2 regions of the Herbaspirillum sp. BH-1 genome follow, and region 2 is predicted to be linked to the other one. Evidence: riboswitches for the same ligand, from Rfam matches in the RefSeq annotation. Region 2 holds a riboswitch; the other holds the start of a gene.
What was found. Region 2 has a riboswitch for cobalamin ahead of HBH1_RS21605 (TonB-dependent receptor family protein). Riboswitches for the same ligand answer to the same signal wherever they lie in the genome.
Positions count from the first base shown of each region.

Region 1: linked by a shared signal. The riboswitch ahead of HBH1_RS17405 (CbtB domain-containing protein) and the one ahead of HBH1_RS21605 (TonB-dependent receptor family protein) in region 2 are both predicted to bind cobalamin.

Region 1 covers NZ_PKOI01000014.1:1,353-11,274, forward strand. The annotation lists gene pgm (phosphoglucomutase (alpha-D-glucose-1,6-bisphosphate-dependent)) at 1-606, shown strand, start outside; gene HBH1_RS17390 (hypothetical protein) at 803-1,141, shown strand; gene HBH1_RS25250 (hypothetical protein) at 1,203-1,349, shown strand; gene HBH1_RS17395 (hypothetical protein) at 1,787-2,527, shown strand; gene HBH1_RS17400 (hypothetical protein) at 2,675-3,274, shown strand; cobalamin riboswitch at 3,314-3,552, shown strand; gene HBH1_RS17405 (CbtB domain-containing protein) at 3,696-3,902, shown strand; gene HBH1_RS17410 (CbtA family protein) at 3,913-4,674, shown strand; gene HBH1_RS17415 ((2Fe-2S) ferredoxin domain-containing protein) at 4,738-5,079, shown strand; gene HBH1_RS17420 (cobaltochelatase subunit CobN) at 5,072-9,220, shown strand; gene HBH1_RS17425 (putative cobaltochelatase) at 9,217-9,922, shown strand, end outside.
Region 2 covers NZ_PKOI01000022.1:43,410-53,331, reverse strand. The annotation lists gene HBH1_RS21615 (ABC transporter ATP-binding protein) at 1-99, opposite strand, end outside; gene HBH1_RS21610 (FecCD family ABC transporter permease) at 96-1,079, opposite strand; gene HBH1_RS21605 (TonB-dependent receptor family protein) at 1,120-3,114, opposite strand; cobalamin riboswitch at 3,195-3,514, opposite strand; gene HBH1_RS21600 (protein phosphatase CheZ) at 4,056-4,811, shown strand; gene HBH1_RS21595 (chemotaxis protein CheA) at 4,811-6,712, shown strand; gene HBH1_RS21590 (CysB family HTH-type transcriptional regulator) at 6,797-7,738, opposite strand; gene HBH1_RS21585 (sulfite exporter TauE/SafE family protein) at 7,925-8,698, shown strand; gene HBH1_RS21580 (nitrite/sulfite reductase) at 8,766-9,922, shown strand, end outside.

The DNA.
Region 1 (9,922 bases), on a different contig from region 2:
GGCAAGACGCTGGTGTCCAGCCAGATGATCAATCGCGTGGCCGATCATCTGGGCCGCAAGCTGCTGGAAATGCCGGTCGGTTTCAAGTGGTTCGTGGATGGGCTGTATGACGGCAGCCTGGCCTTCGGCTGCGAGGAAAGCGCCGGCGCCTCCTTCGTGCGCTTCGACGGCCAGCCCTGGAGCACCGACAAGGACGGTATCACCGCCGCCCTGCTGGCGGCCGAGATGACGGCCCGCACCGGCAACGACCCGGGCCAGATCTACGCCGACCTGACCCGGCAACTGGGCGCGCCCCTGAACGGCCGCAAGGAAGCCGCCGCTACGCCCGAGCAGAAGGCGAGGCTGTCGCGCCTGTCACCGGCCGATGTCAGTTCCACCGAACTGGCTGGCGAACCGATCCGCGAAGTGATGACCACGGCGCCGGCCAACGGCAAGGCCTTCGGCGGCCTGAAGATCGTCACCGACAACGGCTGGTTTGCTGCCCGTCCGTCCGGCACCGAGAACATCTACAAGATCTACGGCGAGAGCTTCCGCGACCAGACCCACCTGGACAAGATCTTTGCCGAAGCCCAGGAAATCGTCAGCCGCGCCCTCAAGGAGGATTGAATCGGCAGGCCCTAGCACCCTCAGGCCGTCTCAGCGCCGCCATCCTCATCGGGGATGGCGGCTTTTTATTTTCCGTTGACGGTTGTTTTCCGTCCTTCCTACAGGGGAATCGGCCGATGTCTGGCTGAGAGCGGGGCGCGGGCTTCGTAAGATGAGTCATTCCATTATTCCATTCCAGCCCGGCAAGGAGGATCGCATGGAACAGTCTCATTCCCACCCGTCGGCCGCGCCTGAAGCGGCCTTGCTCAGGCCGCCCGGTAGCGTGGCGGGCGTTAAGCCTGAAGATACTGCACTGTCTTCGACCGTGCCGCATCCTGGCCAGGTAGAACCCGACGGCACCGAGGACCCATGGTCCAACGCCGACGATGGCGTGCTACCCGAACAGCCGGCACCCGGTGCCGACCCACCCCCCGTTTTTCCCAAGGAGAATCACATGCACAAGCCCCAGGACACTCCCCCGGTGGAAGTCCCGCCACTGGACCCGACGCCGCCGCAGGATCCGATTCCTCACCAGAACCCCACTGCACAGCGCTGATTTCACCAGGAGCTCGCGCTGCGGCGAGCAGCGTGCCATCGACATCGTCCAAGGAGGCCCATTGAATATCGCCCTGCATACGCCCCAGGAAACCCCGCCTGCGCACGACCCGCATCTGCCCCCGCCGGAGCTGCCGGACGACGATCCGGTCCCGGTGGAAGATCCGCCACTGAACCCGCGCCCGTCCGACAAGCCGATACGGATGTAGGGCTGGGATGTAGCGCTGGTCAGCGTCATGCTGGCCTCATGAGTACACTGCAGGCGCCGCCGGATCCGGCCGCGCCTGCATTTTTCGTCCTTCGGGCAGAAGAGGGCGCAGGAAGACGGACCTCGCGGAGGCCGAACTGCGCATAGCTATTCAGCTTGATAATGTAAAAACTGAAGTAAAAAATCGTCTGCAGGGGCCTGCAGCTGGTCAGCGTGAATTCTGAATCACGGTGACCGCGAACGGCTTGCATCGAAACCTTGCGTCATTCAGACAATTCCCATGTCAAGTGCCTTACAACTGTGAAAACATGCCGTTTTGGCAGCAGGTACGGACGGATCGGGCAGGGCAGCTTGCAGCATCGCTGGTAACACTTCCCACAGGCATCCATCCCGGTTTTCCGGCTGACCACCCCCCGTTTTCACAGAGGAGTGCAGGCCTTGTCCGACGATTATCAGCTACCCATTGCCCCCGGGCACCCGGGCCACCCTGGCCGCCGTCGCAGTCACCGTCGGCACCTGCTTCAGACCCTTACACCGCTTTACGTGCTGATCCGCGCCACCGGCCTGGCCAGTGCCGATGGCTTGTGCCAGGTGATGTGCGAGCGCACCCGCGACAATGGCAACGGCCCCGGCACCAACGCCATGGTGGTCTACCTTTCTCCCTTCGAGGCCTGTATCGACGCCGCCTGGCATGCCCTGGCGCCCGACCGTTACGAGGTCATGGCAGCCTCCGCCTTCACCCCTGACGAACTGCTGATCTACCAGCCGGAACGCTTGCCTTACTGCCTGCACGTGGCCTGGGGCGCCCACGACGGTCAGTTGGTGGTGCGTCGCGATGGCGGGCTGTTGCGCCTGTCCTCGGCGCACAGCGCAGTGATATCGCCCCTGATCGATGCCATCCATCTGCGCATCGAGCTGCCTGTGCTGGAATGCCATGAACGCCTGTGGGAGCAGGCTGGCCTGTTCGCCCACGCCGAATCGCACGCCCGGATGCTGGCCGCCAGCGACGCCGAGCGTCACCGCCAGGCGCTGCAGGCCATCCGGCGCATCCCGGGCACGGCGCGACCGGGGCAGCCGGTCAATCAGGTCGCGCTCTACGATGTCGAGTCGGCGCAATGGCATTTCGTGGCCCTGAAACTGTTCGAGGGCATCATCCAGGAGCCGCGTTCAGGGCGTTAGGCGTGGCATCCATCTGGTCAGGCAGGCTTTCCTCATGTTCATTCAGAATTTTCTGATATGAAAGAAAATTCACATCTGCAACGATGGCGGCGAATCCGGGGCTGGGTGTGCCAGTGCCGTCCTGTTGCACGATCTTGGAGCCAGTTCTTGACCTGCTGCACCCGCTGCACCTGCTGCCTTAACGCTGTCTGTCGCTGGTGCGTACCGCTGCGGCGTTCGGTACCACTGGCCCTGCTGTTCATCTGCATGGTGGCCAGTCCGGCCGCCCCGTCCTTGCCGGATGTGGTGCTGGATACCTGTCTGAGCGTCGACCGCATCGGCCACGGCCAGGTCGGCGTCGACCCTATCGCCGGCCGGGTGCAGATGCTGGAGCAGGGCCCGTTGTCGCCCTACCGCCTCTACCTGCCCGATGGCGACAACTCCCGCTGGCGCATCGGCTATGCCAGCGGCAACCCCGGCGCCGGTGATTACCTCTTCGTCAATTCCCATCGCGGCTACATCGACCGCGCCATCGCCCTCGGCGCGGAGACAGCGTCCACCGTGCAGCGGCCGCAGGAGGCCTCCTTCGCCCTGCTGAGCCACCTGGGCCAGCGCTACCTCTGCCTGATGGAACTGCGCGGAGAACGGGGCGGCAGGCAACTCCGTGCGGTCTTCGTGGGACGTATCCCGTTCGGCATGGGCGGCGACCTCCATCTCTACTACAAACTGGCCACCCCGCCGCCAGCCACGACCGACCCGGCCCGCTGAGCGCCGTGTTGCCCAACCGGCCCCCCGCCTTTATACTTCGCCCCTAGCATTGCTTCTGGTATCCCGCGCGCAGCCGCGCCAGGGATTCAAACGGGAAGCCGGTGCGGCCCACGCGACCACGTGCGGCCAATGCCGGCGCTGCCCCCGCAACGGTAAGCGAGGAAGGACACGCACTACGCCACTGTGCCTGAGCATGGGAAGGCGCCTGTCCGCGAAGCCTCAGACCTTGAGACTTCATCCCGCCAGCCCGGAGACCGGCCAGTGGCAAATTCTTCAATGATTCGCGGAGGGCGATCATGCGGACAGCTTCCATCATGTTTCCGAGCAGGCCCTGGCCAGCGTCGTCCGTGGACGACCGGATCGTGCATGGGCGCTTCACGTGTGGCTTTCTCCGTTCCATCCATCCAGCCAAGGAACGCGCATGTCCACCACCTCCGGTCTCAATGCCAGCAGCACCACTTCATCCTCCCACGCCGGCAGCCATGTCTGGCGCGATCGCATCGCGCCGTCGCTGCTGGCCTTTGTGCTGGGCGTGGCCCTGATCTACGGTGCCGGCTTCGCCTCCAAGGTCGAGCTGCACAATGCCGCCCACGACGGGCGCCATTCGGCCGGTTTCCCCTGCCATTGAGGAGCGTGCAATGAACTGGACCGTCTTCCGGCGCATGGCGTCGGCCGTGGTGGTGGCAGGCGCCTTGTCGGGCGTGCTGCTGTCGGGTGTGCAGCAATTCCAGGTCGAAAAGATCATCCTCCAGGCCGAGCAGTATGAAAAAGCGGCCGAAGAGGCTGCCCCGGCCGCCGCCGCTACCCATGACCATGATCATGATGCCGCCCCGGCGCATGAGCATGCGGCCGGCACCCCGGCCCATAGTCACGGCGATGCACATGAGCACGACCCCAACGCCTGGGAGCCGGCTGACGGCGCCGAACGCACCGGCTATACCGTGCTGGCCAACGTCAGCATGGCAGTCGGCTTCGCCCTGATGCTGGTGGCCGCCTTTGCCATCAGCGGTCGCCGTGTCGGCTGGCGCAGCGGCCTGCTGTGGGGCCTGGCCGGCTATGGCGTGTTCTTTGTCGCGCCCTCGCTGGGCCTGCCGCCGGAAGTGCCGGGCACCCTGGCCGCGCCCCTCCACGCACGCCAGTTGTGGTGGGTGATGACGGCGGTCATGACCGCCGCCAGCCTGGGGCTGTTCGTGTTCGGCCGTGGCTGGTGGTGGAAGGTCCTGGCCGTACTGCTGCTGGTGGTGCCGCACCTGGTCGGCGCGCCGCAACCCGAGCTGCATGGCAGTGCCGCGCCGGAAGAGCTGGCGCAAGCCTTCATCCGCGCCACCGCCATGGCCAATGCCGTGTTCTGGCTGGCCCTGGGCGGCCTGACCGGTTTCTTCTACCGCCGGTTCGGTTGAACCGTCTGGCGTTGGCTGTCCGGCCAACGCCGATAGCGTCGCGGCGCCTCTGAAAGTGAAGCAATGAGAACTCATCACCGCCACGTGCTCATGTGCGTCGGCCCGCGCTGCACCGAGAACGGTGTCCTGGCCGAAGCCATGTTCGGCGTCCTGGGCGAGCAGATCGACGCCCGTCCCGACTTGCGCGTCAAGCGCACCCGCACCCATTGCATGGTGGCCTGCAAGGCCCAGGCGCCGGTGGTGGTGGTCTATCCCGAAGGGGTGTGGTACCGCTGCGAAGACGCCAGCGCCATCGAGCGCGTGGTGGTGGAACACCTCGAAGGCGGACGCGAAGTCAGCGACCTGGTCTTCCATCGCCTGGGCAGCGGCGACGTCCATCCCGAACCGGAGCGCAGCGATGTCTGAATCAGCCACTTCAGCGACCTCAGCCGCCCGTCCGCAGATCGTCCTGCTCACCCACGCCCCGACCGATCTGGCCATGCTGGCCGCCGCCCGCAGCCAGTTGCCGGCGGACTTTCCCCCGGTGGCCGGCTACGACCTGCAAGGCCTGCACGCTGACACCGATGAACACGGGCAGCCGCGCCGCACCCTGGCTGACATGCTGCGCGAAGAGCTGTCGGCGGCGCAGGTGATCGTGCTGCGCATCCTTGGCCGTCTGGGCGCCGTCAATGGCCTGCCCGAGCTGCTGCGCGTGGCGCGTGCCGAGGGCCGGCAGCTGATCCTGCTGTCCGGCACCGGCGAGCCCGATGCCGAACTGGCCGCCGCCTCCACCGCGCCGGTCGATGCGCAGCAGCAGGCGCTGGCCTATTTCAACGGCGGCGGCAGCGTCAACCTGGCGCAGATGCTGCGCTGCCTGTCCGACCGCCTGCTGCTGAGCGGCTACGGCTATGCACCGGCACAGGCACTCCCCGAACACGGCCTCTACCATCCCGACCTGGAGCAGGATGCCGGCATCGCCGACTGGCTGACCCTGCGCGCCCGCGCGCCCGCCGGCAAGCCGGCCGTGGGCATCATCTTTTACCGGGCGCACTGGCTCTCGGGCAATACCGGTTTCATCGACGCGCTGGTGGCCGCGCTGGAAGCCCGCGGACTGGACGTGCTGCCAGTCTTCACGTCCTCGCTGCGGGTGTCGGCCGCCAGCGGCGCCGCCTTGCCACCCGCGCTGCAATACTTCGGCGCCGGCCAGGTGGACCTGATCATCAACACCACCTCTTTCGCCATGGGCGAGATCACCGCCGGTGGCGTCACTCCGGCCGGCTGGTCGGTCTCGGTACTGGAACAGCTGGACCTGCCGGTACTGCAAGCCATCACCAGCGGCATGACGCAAGACCAGTGGCAGCATTCCACGCGCGGCATGAACCCGCTGGACGCCGCCATGAACGTGGTGCTACCCGAGTTCGATGGCCGCATCATCGGCGTGCCGCTGTCCTTCAAGGAAGTCACCGACAGCGGCGCTGTGCAGTACCGGGCGCTGCCGGACCGCGTGCATCGCATCGCCGGCCTAGCGCAGCGGCTGGTGCGCCTGCGCACCACGCCCAATGCGCACAAGCGCATCGCCTTCATCTTCACCAATTCCAGCAGCAAGGCCGCGCAGATCGGCAATGCCGTCGGGCTGGACGCACCGGAGTCCTTGATGGCCGTGCTGCGCGCCCTGCAGGCCGACGGCTACGCCATCGCCGACCTGCCGGCCAGCGGTACCGCGCTGATCCATGAACTGGTGGACCGCTGTTCCTACGACGACATCCTGCTCACCGAAGACCAGTTGCGTCGCGCCGCCGCCCGCATTCCCGCTGCCCGTTACGCGCAATGGTTCGCCGCCTTGCCCTCGGCCCTGCAGGCCAGGATGGAGCGCCAGTGGGGTGCCGCGCCCGGCCAGGCCTATGTGCATGAGCAGCACCTGGCCATCGCCGGCCTCGACCTGGGCCATGCCTTCGTCGCCCTGCAACCGCCCCGTGGCTACGGCATGGACCCGGACGCCATCTACCACCAGCCCGACCTGCCGCCCACCCATCACTACTACGCCCTGTACCGCTGGCTGGACGAAGAGTGGGGCGCCGACGCCATCGTCCACGTCGGCAAGCACGGCACGCTGGAATGGCTGCCCGGCAAGGGCGTGGGCCTGTCCGAGGAGTGCTTCCCCGATGCGCTGCTGGGCGACCTGCCGCTGTTCTATCCCTTCATCATCAACGACCCCGGCGAGGGCTCGCAGGCCAAGCGCCGCGCCCACGCCGTGGTGGTGGACCATCTGACGCCGCCGATGACCACCGCCGACAGCTATGGCGCGCTGGCCGAGCTGACGCAACTGGTGGACGAGTATTACCAGGTCGAAGTGCTGGACCCGGCCAAGCTGCCGCTGCTGCAGCAGCAGATCTGGGAACTGGTGCGGCAGACCAACCTGGATACCGACCTGCAGTACAAGCTGCTGCATCACGACCATGATCATGACCACGATCACGGCCATGGACATGCACACCACCATCACCATCATGGCGATCATGCTCACCACGATCATGATCACGACCACCCGCACGAAGACGGCGAACTCCCGCACGCCCTGACCGAACTGGACGGCGCCGGCGTGGCGCACCTGATCGAGGATCTGGACGGCTACCTCTGCGAACTGGGCGCGGCGCAGATCCGCGACGGCCTGCACATCCTCGGCCGCATGCCCGATCAGGCACAGATGCCCGACATGCTGGTGGCCCTGGTCCGCCTGCCCAATCAGGACCTGCCGGGTCTGCAGGAAGAGGTGGCACGGTTGTTCGGCCTGTCGCTGGACATGCTGCTGGAACACAAGGGCCGTCGCCTCAACATCGACGACGCCCTGGCCCGTTGCGCCGGTCGCGCCATCGTCACCCGCGCCGATGCGCTGGAGGCCATCGACGCCCTGTGCCTTGCGCTGATGCAGGCTCTGCAGCAGCAGAACTTCGCCGTCCACTCCATCGACCGCGTACTCAAAACCGTCTTCGCGGCGCTGGAGCAGGCCAGTCCCGAGCAGCGACCGCGCCTGCAACCCGCCCTGGGCAAGAGCGCCGGCAGCGTGCTGGGCGGCATGCGCGCGCTGGCCCGTCCATCGGCTGCGCCGGTGAAGCGGACCACGCCCCCGGCCGCGCATACGACGCTGGACCAGGCCAGCGGACTGCGCCGTGTGCTGGCCTTCGCCTGCGAACAGCTGGTGCCGCGCCTGCACCAGACCAGCGAAGAAATCGGCAACCTGCTCAGCGGCCTGCGTGGTGGCTACATCCCGGCCGGCCCCAGCGGTTCGCCCACGCGCGGCATGGCGCACATCCTGCCCACCGGCCGCAATTTCTATTCGGTCGATCCGCGCAGCGTCCCTTCGCAATCGGCCTGGCGCGTGGGTCAGCAACTGGCGCGTGAAGTGCTGGCGCGCCATCATCGCGAAAGCGGCGACTACCCGGAAAGCGTGGCCATCAGCATCTGGGGCACCAGCGCCATGCGCACCCACGGCGACGATGTCGCCCAGATTCTGTCGCTGATGGGCGCACGCCCGCTCTGGCGCGCCGGCAACCGGCAAGTGGCCGGGGTCGAGCTGGTACCGCTGGAAGAATTGCAGCGCCCGCGCATCGACGTCACCACCCGTATCAGCGGCTTCTTCCGCGACGCCTTCCCGCAGTTGATCGAACTCATCGACGACGCCGTGCAACTGGCCATCGCCGCCGACGAGCCGGAACACATGAACTTCGTGCGCAAGCACTACCTGCGCGACCTGCAGCAGGGCCTGCAAACCGGGCTGGGCCAGGCCGAGGCCGCCACCCAGGCGGCCTACCGCGTCTTCGGCGCCAAGCCCGGCAGCTACGGCGCCGGCATCCTGCCCCTGATCCAGGAAAAGAACTGGCAGGACCAGGCCGATTTCGCCGAGGCCTACATCAACTGGGGCGGCTTCGCCTATGGCCGCAAGGTGCAGGGCGCCGACCAGCGCGAGGCCTTCCGCCAGCGCCTGGCCGGGGTGCAGGTGGCCCTGCATAACCAGGACAATCGCGAGCACGACATCTTCGACTGCGATGACTACCTGCAGTACCACGGCGGCATGATCGCCACCATCCGCGCCCTGTCGGGCCAGCAGCCGCGCCATTACTTCGGCGACAGCCATGACCCGCAACGCGCCGCCGTGCGTGACCTGAAGGAAGAGACCCTGCGCGTCTTCCGCGCCCGGGTGGTCAATCCCAAGTGGCTGGCCAGCATCCGTCGCCATGGCTACAAAGGTGGCCTGGAACTGACCGCCACCGTCGATTACCTGTTCGGCTACGACGCCACCGCCCAGGTGCTGGACGACTGGATGTACCAACAACTGGCCGAGACCTATGGTTTCGACCCGGCCATGCGTGAATTCCTGGAACAGGCCAACCCCTGGGCCCAGAACGCCATCGCCGAGCGCCTGCTGGAAGCCGCCAGTCGCGGCATGTGGCAGGAGCCGGATGCGCAAACGCTGGAACGATTGCGCGCCCTCTACCTGCACAGCGAAACCCTGCTCGAAGCCCGTGGCGAAACCGTGCGTGGCAGTGAACACACCAAGGACATGCAATGAGCGCGGCCCACCACCATCACCATCCTGGCTATCCCTTTTCAGCCATCGTCGGCCAGCCCCTGCTGAAAGAAGCGCTGCTGCTGTGCGCCGTCGATCCCGGCATCGGCGGCGTACTGGTGCGCGGCGACAAGGGAACCGCCAAGAGCACCGCGGCACGCGGCCTGACCCAGGTGCTGACGGCCATCCTGCGCACGCCCGGTTGCGCCTTCAACTGCGCGCCCGGCCAGCCCGCTGCGGCCTGTGCGGTCTGCAGCGCGCAGGAGCCACCCACCGCCACGCTGGCCGAGGTTCCCTTCGTCACCTTGCCGCTGGGCGCCACCGAAGACCGCGTACTGGGCTCGCTGGACCTGCAGCTAGCCCTGCAGGGCGGCCAGCGCGCCTTCCAGCCGGGGCTGCTGGCGGCGGCCCATCGCGGCATCCTCTATATCGATGAAGTCAACCTGTTGGCCGATCACCTGGTCGATGTCCTGCTGGACGTGGCCGCCATGGGCGTCAATGCGGTACAGAGAGAAGGGCTGTCGGTCAGCCATCCGGCGCGCTTCACCCTGATCGGCACCATGAACCTGGAGGAGGGCGACCTGCGCCCGCAACTGCTGGACCGCTTCGGCCTGATGGTGGAAGTGACGGCGCCCACCGACAAGTCAGTACGCGCCGAGGTGGTGCGCCGACGCATCGCCTACGAGGCCGACCCGCAGGCCTTCA
Region 2 (9,922 bases):
GGGTCGCACCTGCCAGTCCAAACCTTCCAGCAGGATACGGGAGCCCACCTGCAGCGACACCTGCTGCGCCTGCAGTATGAAAGAAGCTGGCGCGCTCATGAACGCCCCCGCGCCTGCAACCACAGGAAGCAAGGTACCCCGATCAGCGCCGTGATCACGCCCACCGGCAACTGCACCGGGGCGACCACGGTGCGCGCCAGCAGGTCGGCCAGGGTCAGCGCCGCGCCGCCGCCCAGCATGGCACCGGGCAACAGCAGTCGCTGGTCGTTGCCGATCAACAGGCGCAGGCCATGCGGCACCACCAGTCCGACAAACCCGATGGTGCCGGCCATGGCCACCGCCATGGCGGTACAGGCCGCTGCCGTGCACAGCACCATCACCCGCAACCGCAGCACCGGTACGCCCAGCAACTGGGCAAAGGCATCGCCTCGCGCCAGCAGGTTCAACGCCGGTGCATAGCGCAAGGCCCACAGCAAGGCCAGTATCAATACCGCTGCCGTCACCGGCAGCAAGCGGGCATCGTCAAGATCGCCGATCAGCCAGAACACCATGCCTCGCAATTGCGCGTCAGGGGCCACCGACAAGGCCAGGGAAATCAGCGCACCGAAGCCAGCCGCCAGCATCACGCCGGTCAGCAATAGGCGCTGGCTGGACAGCAGCGGCGAAATGGCCAGATGCCGCAGCGACTGGCGCACCAGGCCGAACAACAGCAGCATGGCCACGGCCGCGCCCAGCAGCGCCCCCGGGGCGGTCGCCAACTGTACCGGCCAGCCCAGATGCAGCGCCGCCAACATGGCCAGCAGAGCACCCGCCGCCGAACCACCGGAGAGGCCCAATACATAAGGGTCAGCCAGAGGATTGCGCAACAGCACCTGCATCAATGCGCCCGACAAGGCCAGTGCCGCGCCCACCGCAAAGGCCGTGAGCGCGCGCGGCACGCGCAGGGACAGCAGCAGCGAGACCGTATCGGCCGAGGCCGAGGGACGCAGGCAACCCGTGCTGCCGCACAAGGCCGCTGCCGTCAGCGAAAGCAGGGACAGCAGCAGCAAGGTGCACAGCACGGGGAGGAAACGTCGCATCGGCGGCTAGGATCAGGAAGGAAAATTCATGCAGTCCGCATCAGAAGTCATAGCGGGCCGTGAATTTTACCGCCCGGCCGTCTTCCGGGTAGATGCCCGAGACCGAACCGCCACTGCAGTCATAGGCCTGGGAGTAATACTTGCGGTCGGCCAGGTTGGTTCCGGTCAGGGCAAATTCCCAGGCGCTCACGCGCAGGGCGTAGCGGGCGTCGAAGGTGGTGAAGGAAGGCATCTTGGCGCAGGTGTTGGCGAAATCGTTGCCCATGCGCTGGCGGTCCACCCAGCGCGCACCGACATCGGCGCTGTGCTGGCCGGACTTCCAGTTGAGCCGGGTGGTGAAGGTATTGGCCGGCACCAGCGCCAGTTGCTTGCCGCTGTTGGCCCCCTCCTCGAAGCGGGCGTCGATGTGCTGGTAAGTGGCGTTCACGCCCAGGGTTTCGGTCAGTTGCAGCCGCCCCTCCACTTCCACGCCCTGATGGCGGGTCGGCGCCAGGTTGCTGTTGGCACCGAAGCCGCCATTGGCGGTGGGATCGTAATAGAGCTCGTCACGCAGACGGTGGCGGAACCAGCGCAGCGTCAGTTGCTGCCCGGTCTTGCCCAGGGTGGCCCCCAGCTCCAGGTCGTGCGACACCTGGGGCTTGAGCACGGCACCGGTGGGCAGCGCGGTGTAGCCGTTTTCGTCCGGCGTGGCCAGGCGATAGCTCTGGCCGGTCTTGGCAAAGGCGCGCAGCAGCGGCAGCGGCGCATAGCTGGCCTGCAGGTCCCAGGCATTGACGGCGCTGTTGCGGTCGTACAAGCCGGAGTCGCTCTGCTGGTTGAACACTTCGCGCCGTACACCTGCGGCCAGGCGGGCATTGCGGGCGAATTCGATTTCGTCGCGCAGGTAGAGCGCCTTGGAGCGCTGGGCGGCGTCGCTGTTGCCATAGCTGGCGTTGTTATAGGCCGTCCATTCGCTCAGGTCGATGCCGGCGATGGCTTCGTTCTTCCACGCCCCCTGGTCGATCACATGACGCAGGCGCGGCGAAAATTGTGTGCCACGGATATTGACCTGGGCGCTCGAGGCGCTGCTGACATAGCTGGAGCGGGAAATCTTTTCGCGGTGGGCCAGCTCGGCGGCGACATCGAAGGCGCCGAAGCGGCGTTCCAGGAAGGCCGTCACGCTGTCGTTGTCGTAGGAGCCGCGATCCAGCGGCTTGCTGGTCTGGCGGGCATTGGCCTCGTACTGTGCCTGGGTCAGGCTGCCGGGCAGGCCGAAGTCGGCACGCGACAGGGTGGCGCGCAGGCCGAAGCGCCAGTCGCTGGCGAACCACTGCACGGTGGAGCTGAGGTTTTCCTGGCTGGACTGGGCGTTGTCGCGCCAGTTGTCGCTGCGCGACTTGGCATAGCTGGCGTCGATGGAGAAGTTGTCCCAGCCGCGCGAGACCAGCGCCCGTCCGCCGCGCAGCCCCTGGCTGCCGACCTCGCCCACCACGGTGCCGTGGCCGCTGTTGGCCTGCGGCCGGCGCGTGATGATCTGGATGGTACCGCCGGTGGCGCCGCTGCCATACAGCACGCTGCTGCCGCCACGCACGATCTCGATGCGTTCGATGTTTTCGATGGGGATGGAGGACAGCAGCGGCGTGCTCAGTTCGTTTTCGGAAATGCGCACGCCATCCAGCAGCACCACCATGTTCTGGTCGCCATTGGTGCCGAAACCGCGCAGGTCCAGCGGGAAGTCCCTGGGCCCGGCCAGACTCTGGCGGCCATACACCCCACCCAGCTTGCGGATGGCTTCATTGGCATTGTCGATGCCGGCTTCTCGGATCTGCTCGGCAGTGATGACGGTGGCCGCCACCGGCGGGAAGGTCGGGTCATTGGGAAAACGCGAGGCCGACACCACCACCGGCGCGAGTGCGGCCGCCGGGTCGGTGGCCGGGGTGCCGCTCGCGGCCAGGGATGTCTGCGCCAGGGCCGACAGGATCAGGGTGCTGCCCAGGCTGAGCGCAAAAAGGGGACGCTGGCCGCCGTGGCTGGCCGGGGAAATGACGTTATGCATGGAAAAGAGACTCGGTGAAGTGGTCCGGCCTGCTTCCCCGCGGGCCGGAATCAACGGAAGCCGCACCGGCATCGCCACGCGCAGTTTCCTCCCGTTCTGGCCGGTCTCCGGGCTGCAGGCACGACCATCGGCCTTCCCATGCAGCGCCGTGTACGTCAGCCGGCCAGCGCTGGCCGATTGAACCGGACACGGAACCTGCACAGTGGCATGGGGGATGGTGTTGCCGGCAACACGCGACGTCTCGTCACGGTGTCACTGTATCGCCGGCGCCTGGTTACCGTTGCGGGGGCAGCACACCTTGACCAGCCCCGCCCGCATGCTGCGAACCGAACTGGTGCGTGTTTCCCGTTTAACTGCCGGCAAGAACGCGCCGGCGGGCACCAAAACGGCGCCATTGTAGGCGTGCCGGGCGGGCATCACAAGTCGCGACAGGCCGGCGCCCGCCAAATACAAGGCAAAAAGCGGCCAAATGCAAGACCACGGGCCATCCTGATGTAAATCAGCACAAGCCCGGCATGCGTATTGCTTTCAAGAAAAAGCCAGATAGAATTCGAACTTATATCGAAAAAATTCGATTTTTTACGAATTTATTTCGGAGAGACGCCCCGAGCCGGCTTGCCACAAGGGGCGAAAAAACGAAACAAATGGGGGGATTTCACTCGCTGTTTGGCCGATGAGATGGCTGTACCCGGCCCTATACTCGGCGCCATGGCATCGTCGACCCGCTGACCGTCTGGTCCGCTGGCCTCACCTGTCATCCCTGAATCGTTGTCGTGGTCTGCGAGCCTTCAGACTCCGCCCTTGCCTGCCGATATCTATTGGATATCCCGGATGGGACGGTTGCTGTGCCTCCCGGAACGACGCATTTGATCCGCCTACGGGCAACTTTGCATAGCAGTGCGCCGCCGAGCGCACCACATTTGTTGGGAGAATCAGTAATCATGAGCGACGACGTTGATCTGGAAGCATTGTTTGACGAAATTTCCTCACAGACCTTACCGGGCATGACCGCCGGCGAGGCTGGCGCGGCCGACGGTGCCGCTGGTGGGGCAGCCGGCGCGGGCGACGATGCCCAGCAGGCGCAGGAAGATCAGAGCGACAAGCCCATGTATGAACGCCTGGGCGGCATCGTCCGTCTGCTGCATGATTCGATGCGCGAACTGGGCTACGACCGCTCCCTGACCGACGTGGCCGAGCAGATCGGCGACGCCCAGAACCGCCTGGAACACATCGCCACCCTGACCGAGCAGGCCGCCAACAAGGTGCTCAATGCGCTGGACTCCGGCATGCCCGCGCAGGACCGACTGCAGGAGCAGGCCAAGGACATCAACGACCGCTGGGCCAAGCTCTATGCCGGCCAGCTGAACATCGAAGAATTCAAGAAACTGGCGGGCGACTCGCAGAAGTTCTCGACCTCGGTGATCGAATCGACCGAAGCGGAAAAGGCCCGCATGCTGGAAATCATGATGGCCCAGGACTTCCAGGACATCACCGGCCAGCTGATCAAGAAGATCGTGGGCATCACTGCCACCGCCGAACGCGAACTGGCGCAATTGCTGCGCGACAATGCGCCGGCTGAAGTGCGCGCCCAGATCGAGGCAGAAAAGCCGGTTACCCTGATGAACGGCCCCGCCTCGCCGGGTACCGCCATGGGCCAGACCGATGTGGACGACTTACTCGACAGCCTGGGGTTCTAATGGATGACGAAATGCTCAAGGATTTTGTCGTTGAAGCGTTGGAGCTGGCGACCAACGTGGAAGAGCATCTGCTGACGCTCGAACGACATCCTGATGACCTTGAAATCCTCAATGCGGTCTTCCGCGCCTTCCACACCATCAAGGGCGGCGCCGGGTTCGTGAACCTGCCGGCCATGGTGTCGGCCTGCCACCTGACCGAAAACCTGTTCGACGCCCTGCGTACCGGCAAGGCGCCGGTGACGCCGCTGGCGATCGAAGCAGCGCTGCAGGCCAGCGGCTTCGTGGCCGACCAGTTGAACGAACTGTCCAATGGCGCCGCGCCCGACAGCCTGGCATCGATGCCGGCCGAACTGAAGGACATCCTGACCCAGGCCATCGAAGGCAAGAGTGATGCGGCTCCGGCCGCCGCCCCTGCTGCAGCGGCACCGGTTGCGGCCGCGCCGGTGGCTGCGGCAGCCGCCAGCGCCCCGGCGGCCAGCGTCGATGGCAGCGCCAGCGTGATGAAGAATGGCGAGCTGGACTGGCCCGCGCTGTACCGGGCCCTGGTGCCAGGCGCCGCAGTGGCCGCACCTGCGGCTGAGGCTGCGACCGACACCGCGCCGGCAGCAGCCCCTGTGGCTGCAGCGGCAGCTCCGGCCGCCACCCCGGCTGCCGATGGCGAACCGAAGGCTGCAGCACCCGCCCAGCACAACCGTCGTGCCAGTGACTCGGGCGGCGGCGCCAAGGAAGAAAGCATCCGTATCGATGCCGGCAAGCTCGACGCCCTGCTGGAAGTGGCCGGCGAATCGGTGCAAGCCGCCAACCAGGCCGCCGTGCTGCTGGAAAAGCTGCAACAGTTCAAGTTCGAAGGCACGGCCGCCGCGCTGATGTCGACCCTGGCCGAAACCCTGGGCCGCGCCTCGCGTTATTCCAGCGAACTGCAACGTGCCACCCTGTCCACCCGCATGCAGCCGGTGGGCCGACTGTTCCAGAAATTCCCGCGACTGGTGCGCGAACTGGCCAAGGACCTGGGCAAGGACGTGGACCTGGTCATCACCGGTGCCGATACCGAAGTCGACCGCGTGGTGGTGGACAGCCTCTACGACCCGCTGGTGCACATGCTGCGCAACTCGCTGGACCACGGCATCGAAGTGGACCGCGCCGCCGCCGGCAAGTCCAACAAGGCGACCATCTCGCTGCACGCCTGGCAGGCCGGCAGCAGCGTCATGATCGAAGTGTTCGACGACGGCAAGGGCATGGACCCGGACATGCTGCGCAACAAGGCGCTGGCCAAGGGCCTGATCACCGAACACCAGGCGCTGACCTCGGACGAGGCGCTGCAACTGGTGTTCCTGCCCGGTTTCTCGACCAAGGAAGTGGCCTCCAGCGTCTCCGGACGCGGCGTGGGCATGGACGTGGTCAAGACCGCCGTGGAAAAGCATCGCGGCACCATCCGCATCGACTCCACCATCGGCAAGGGGACCAAGTTCTCGATCCGCCTGCCGATCGAACTGTCGATCATCCCGACCATGCTGGTGCGCTGCGCCGGCGCCCCACTGGCCCTGCCGATGGCGGTGGTCGAACGCGTGGTGGAACTGCCGGAGACCTTCGACGAGGTCGGCGGTGCGCCGGTGCTGCGCGACCAGGGCCGTCCGCTGCCGGTCAATTCGCTGGCCGGGGTCCTGGGCTACGAGCCGGGCAATGAGCGCGTGGGCATCGTCATGGCGGTACCGCATCCCTACATCCTGGGGGTGGAATCGGTGGAAGGCACGGCCGACCTGGTGATCAAGCCGCTGACCGCGATCCACACGGCCGGCATCACCGGTACGGCCCGCTCGGCCGAGGGCGAACTGGTGCTGGTGGTGGGCCTGTCCTTCCTGCTGGACGGCTGCCGCGACATGGAGCGCACTGCCGTGGCATAAGCCGCACTGCAGTACGGACAAGGCAAAACGGCCGGATCGTCATCGATCCGGCCGTTTTGTCTTGTCCTCAACCCCTTGGCGGGCTCAGAGCTCGTACATGTCCTTCTCTCCCTCCATCACCTGGGCGATCAGCTTGCGGTTCAGGGTCGGTGCCAGCAATTCGATGAAGGTATAGACATAGCCGCGCAGGTAGGCGCCCTGCTTCAAGGCCACGCGCGAGACATTGGTACCGAACAGGTGGCCCGCCGGAATCGCCCGCAGGCCCCGGTCGCGCTCGGCATCGAAGGCGATGCCGGCGATGATGCCCACGCCCATGCCCAGTTCCACATAGGTCTTGATGACGTCGGCATCGATGGCTTCCAGCACCACGTCGGGCTTCAACTGGCGCAACGAGAAGGCGTGATCGATCTTGCTGCGGCCGCTGAAGGCCGAGTCATAGGTGATCAGCGGATTGGTCGCGATCTCTTCCAGGGTCAGGCTCCTGGACTGCAGCAGCGGGTGCTCGGGTGGCACTACCACCACGTGCTCCCATTGATAGCAGGGCAGCGACACCAGCCCCTCGCCCGAGGCCAGGGCTTCGGTGGCAATGGCGATGTCGGCCTGGTCGTTGCGGACCATCTCGGTGATCTGCTTGGGATTGCCCTGCAGCAATGAAAGATGCACTTTCGGATACTTCTGGGTGAAGGCCTGCACCACCTTGGGCAAGGCATAACGCGCCTGGGTGTGGGTGGTGGCGATGGTAAAACTGCCGCTGTCATGCGCGGCGAACTCCTTGCCGATGCGTTTCAGGCCATCCACCTCCTGCATGATCAGCTCCACCGAGCGCAATACCGCCCGGCCCGGCTCGGTCAGGCCACGGATGCGCTTGCCGTGGCGGGTAAAGATATCCACACCCAGCTCTTCTTCCAGCTCGATGATGGCCTTGGAGACACCTGGCTGCGAGGTGTAGAGCGCCTTGGCGGCCTCGGTGAGGTTGAAGTTCTGCCTTACCGCTTCACGTACGAAACGGAACTGATGAAGATTCATGTGGAAATTCCTTCGCTTCTACCTTGCGCGGCGTCCGCATGTGCGTTTGCGTTTGTATTTGCGACGTCCGCCTGCCTCATTTGCCGCATTTCCATATGCCAAAGGCGTATATAAGCAAATAAATACTATGTAGTTTGGTTTGAAACATAAGTTTATTACGATTCGCAGACTAATGGGCGAGGTGTTATGACTGTTTCTTATGTAGTAAGCGGATTTGCCGTAGGACTGCTGGTCGGCCTGACCGGGGTCGGCGGCGGCTCGCTCATGACGCCCCTGTTGACCTTGCTGTTCGGCATCCACCCTTCCGTGGCGGTCGGTACCGACCTGGCCTTTGCCTCGGCCACCAAGACCGCCGGCACGCTGGCCCACCGTTTCAAGGGGACGGTGCGCTGGGACGTGGTACGTCGCCTGTCCTATGGCGCCCTGCCGGCCGCGCTGGTGACTACGCTGCTGCTGAAGCATTTCGGCGCCGTCAGCGACGGCATCGCCCTGACCATCCGTTATTCGATCGCCATCTCGGTGTTCCTGACCGTGATCGCACTGCTGTTCCGTTCGCGCATGCAGGCCTGGCTCAATGCCCATCCGCAACGTCAGCTGCAAGGCGCCACCCTGGCCAATGCCACCATTGCCGCCGGCGTCCTGCTGGGCACGCTGGTGACCATTTCCTCCATCGGCGCCGGTGCGGTGGGCGCGACCTTGCTGGTCTTGCTGTATCCTCGCCTGACGCCGGCCGAGATCGCCGGCACCGACATCGCCTATGCCGTCCCGCTGACCGCCATTGCCGCACTGGGTCACTGGTGGCTGGGGTCGATCAACTGGGAATTGCTGGCCACCCTGCTGCTGGGGTCGGTACCGGGCATCACCATCGGCTCGCTCGCGGCGCGGGCTGTGCCGGAGAAATTCTTGCGTGGCCTGCTGGCCATTACGCTGACGAGCGTTGCAGTCAAGCTGATTTGGTAGGCTGATTTTCAATCGGGCGCACCTCGCTTCACGGGTCGCCCATCAAGACGTTAACAGGGAAAACAAGATGTACCGCTATGACCAATACGATCACCTGATCGTCAAAGAGCGAGTCGCACAATACCGGGACCAGGTGCGTCGGCGCCTGTCGGATGAGCTGGCCGAAGACGAATTCCGCATTCTGCGCCTGCAAAATGGCCTATACCTGCAACGCCATGCCTACATGCTGCGCATCGCCATCCCCTACGGCATGCTGGCCTCCAACCAACTGCGCAAGTTCGCCGAGATCGCCGTCAAGTACGACCGCGGCTATGGCCACTTCACCACCCGCCAGAACATCCAGTTCAACTGGATCAAGCTGGAAGAATCCCCGGAAATCCTGGAACAGCTGGCCAGCGTGGAAATGCACGCCATCCAGACCTCCGGCAACTGCATCCGCAACACCACCTCGGACGAGCTGGCCGGCGTGGCCGCCGACGAGATCGTGGACCCGCGCCCGTACGCCGAACTGATCCGCGAGTGGAGCACCTTCCACCCCGAGTTCGCCTACCTGCCGCGCAAGTTCAAGATCGCCATCAGCGGCGCGGCCGAAGACCGTGCCGCCACCGCCGTGCATGACATCGGCCTGCACGTGATCAGGAACGAGGCCGGCGAAGTGGGCTTCCGCGTGCTGGTCGGCGGCGGCATGGGTCGTACCCCCATCCTGGGCAGCGTCATCCGCGACTTCCTGCCCTGGAAGCACGCCATGTCCTACCTGGAAGCCATCCTGCGCGTCTACAACCAGCATGGCCGCCGCGACAACATGTACAAGGCCCGCATCAAGATCCTGGTCAAGGCCATCGGCCCCGAGGAATTTGCGCGCCAGGTCGAGGCCGAATGGGCCGACATCAAGGACGGCCCCTCCACCCTGACCGAGGAAGAACTGCAGCGCGTGGCCAAGTTCTTCACCGACCCGGCCTACGAAAACCTTCCTGCCGTGGATGCGGAATATGAACGTCTGAAGGCAGAAGACCGTGGCTTTGCCAACTGGATCAAGCGCAACGTCAAGGCGCACAAGAAGCCCGGCTATGCCGCCGTGCTGCTGTCGCTGAAGAAGCCGGGCGTGCCCCCGGGCGACATCACCGCCGACCAGATGAACTTCGCCGCCGACCTGGCCGACCAGTACAGCTTCGGTGAACTGCGCGTGACCCACGAACAGAACCTGGTGCTGGCCGACGTCAAGCA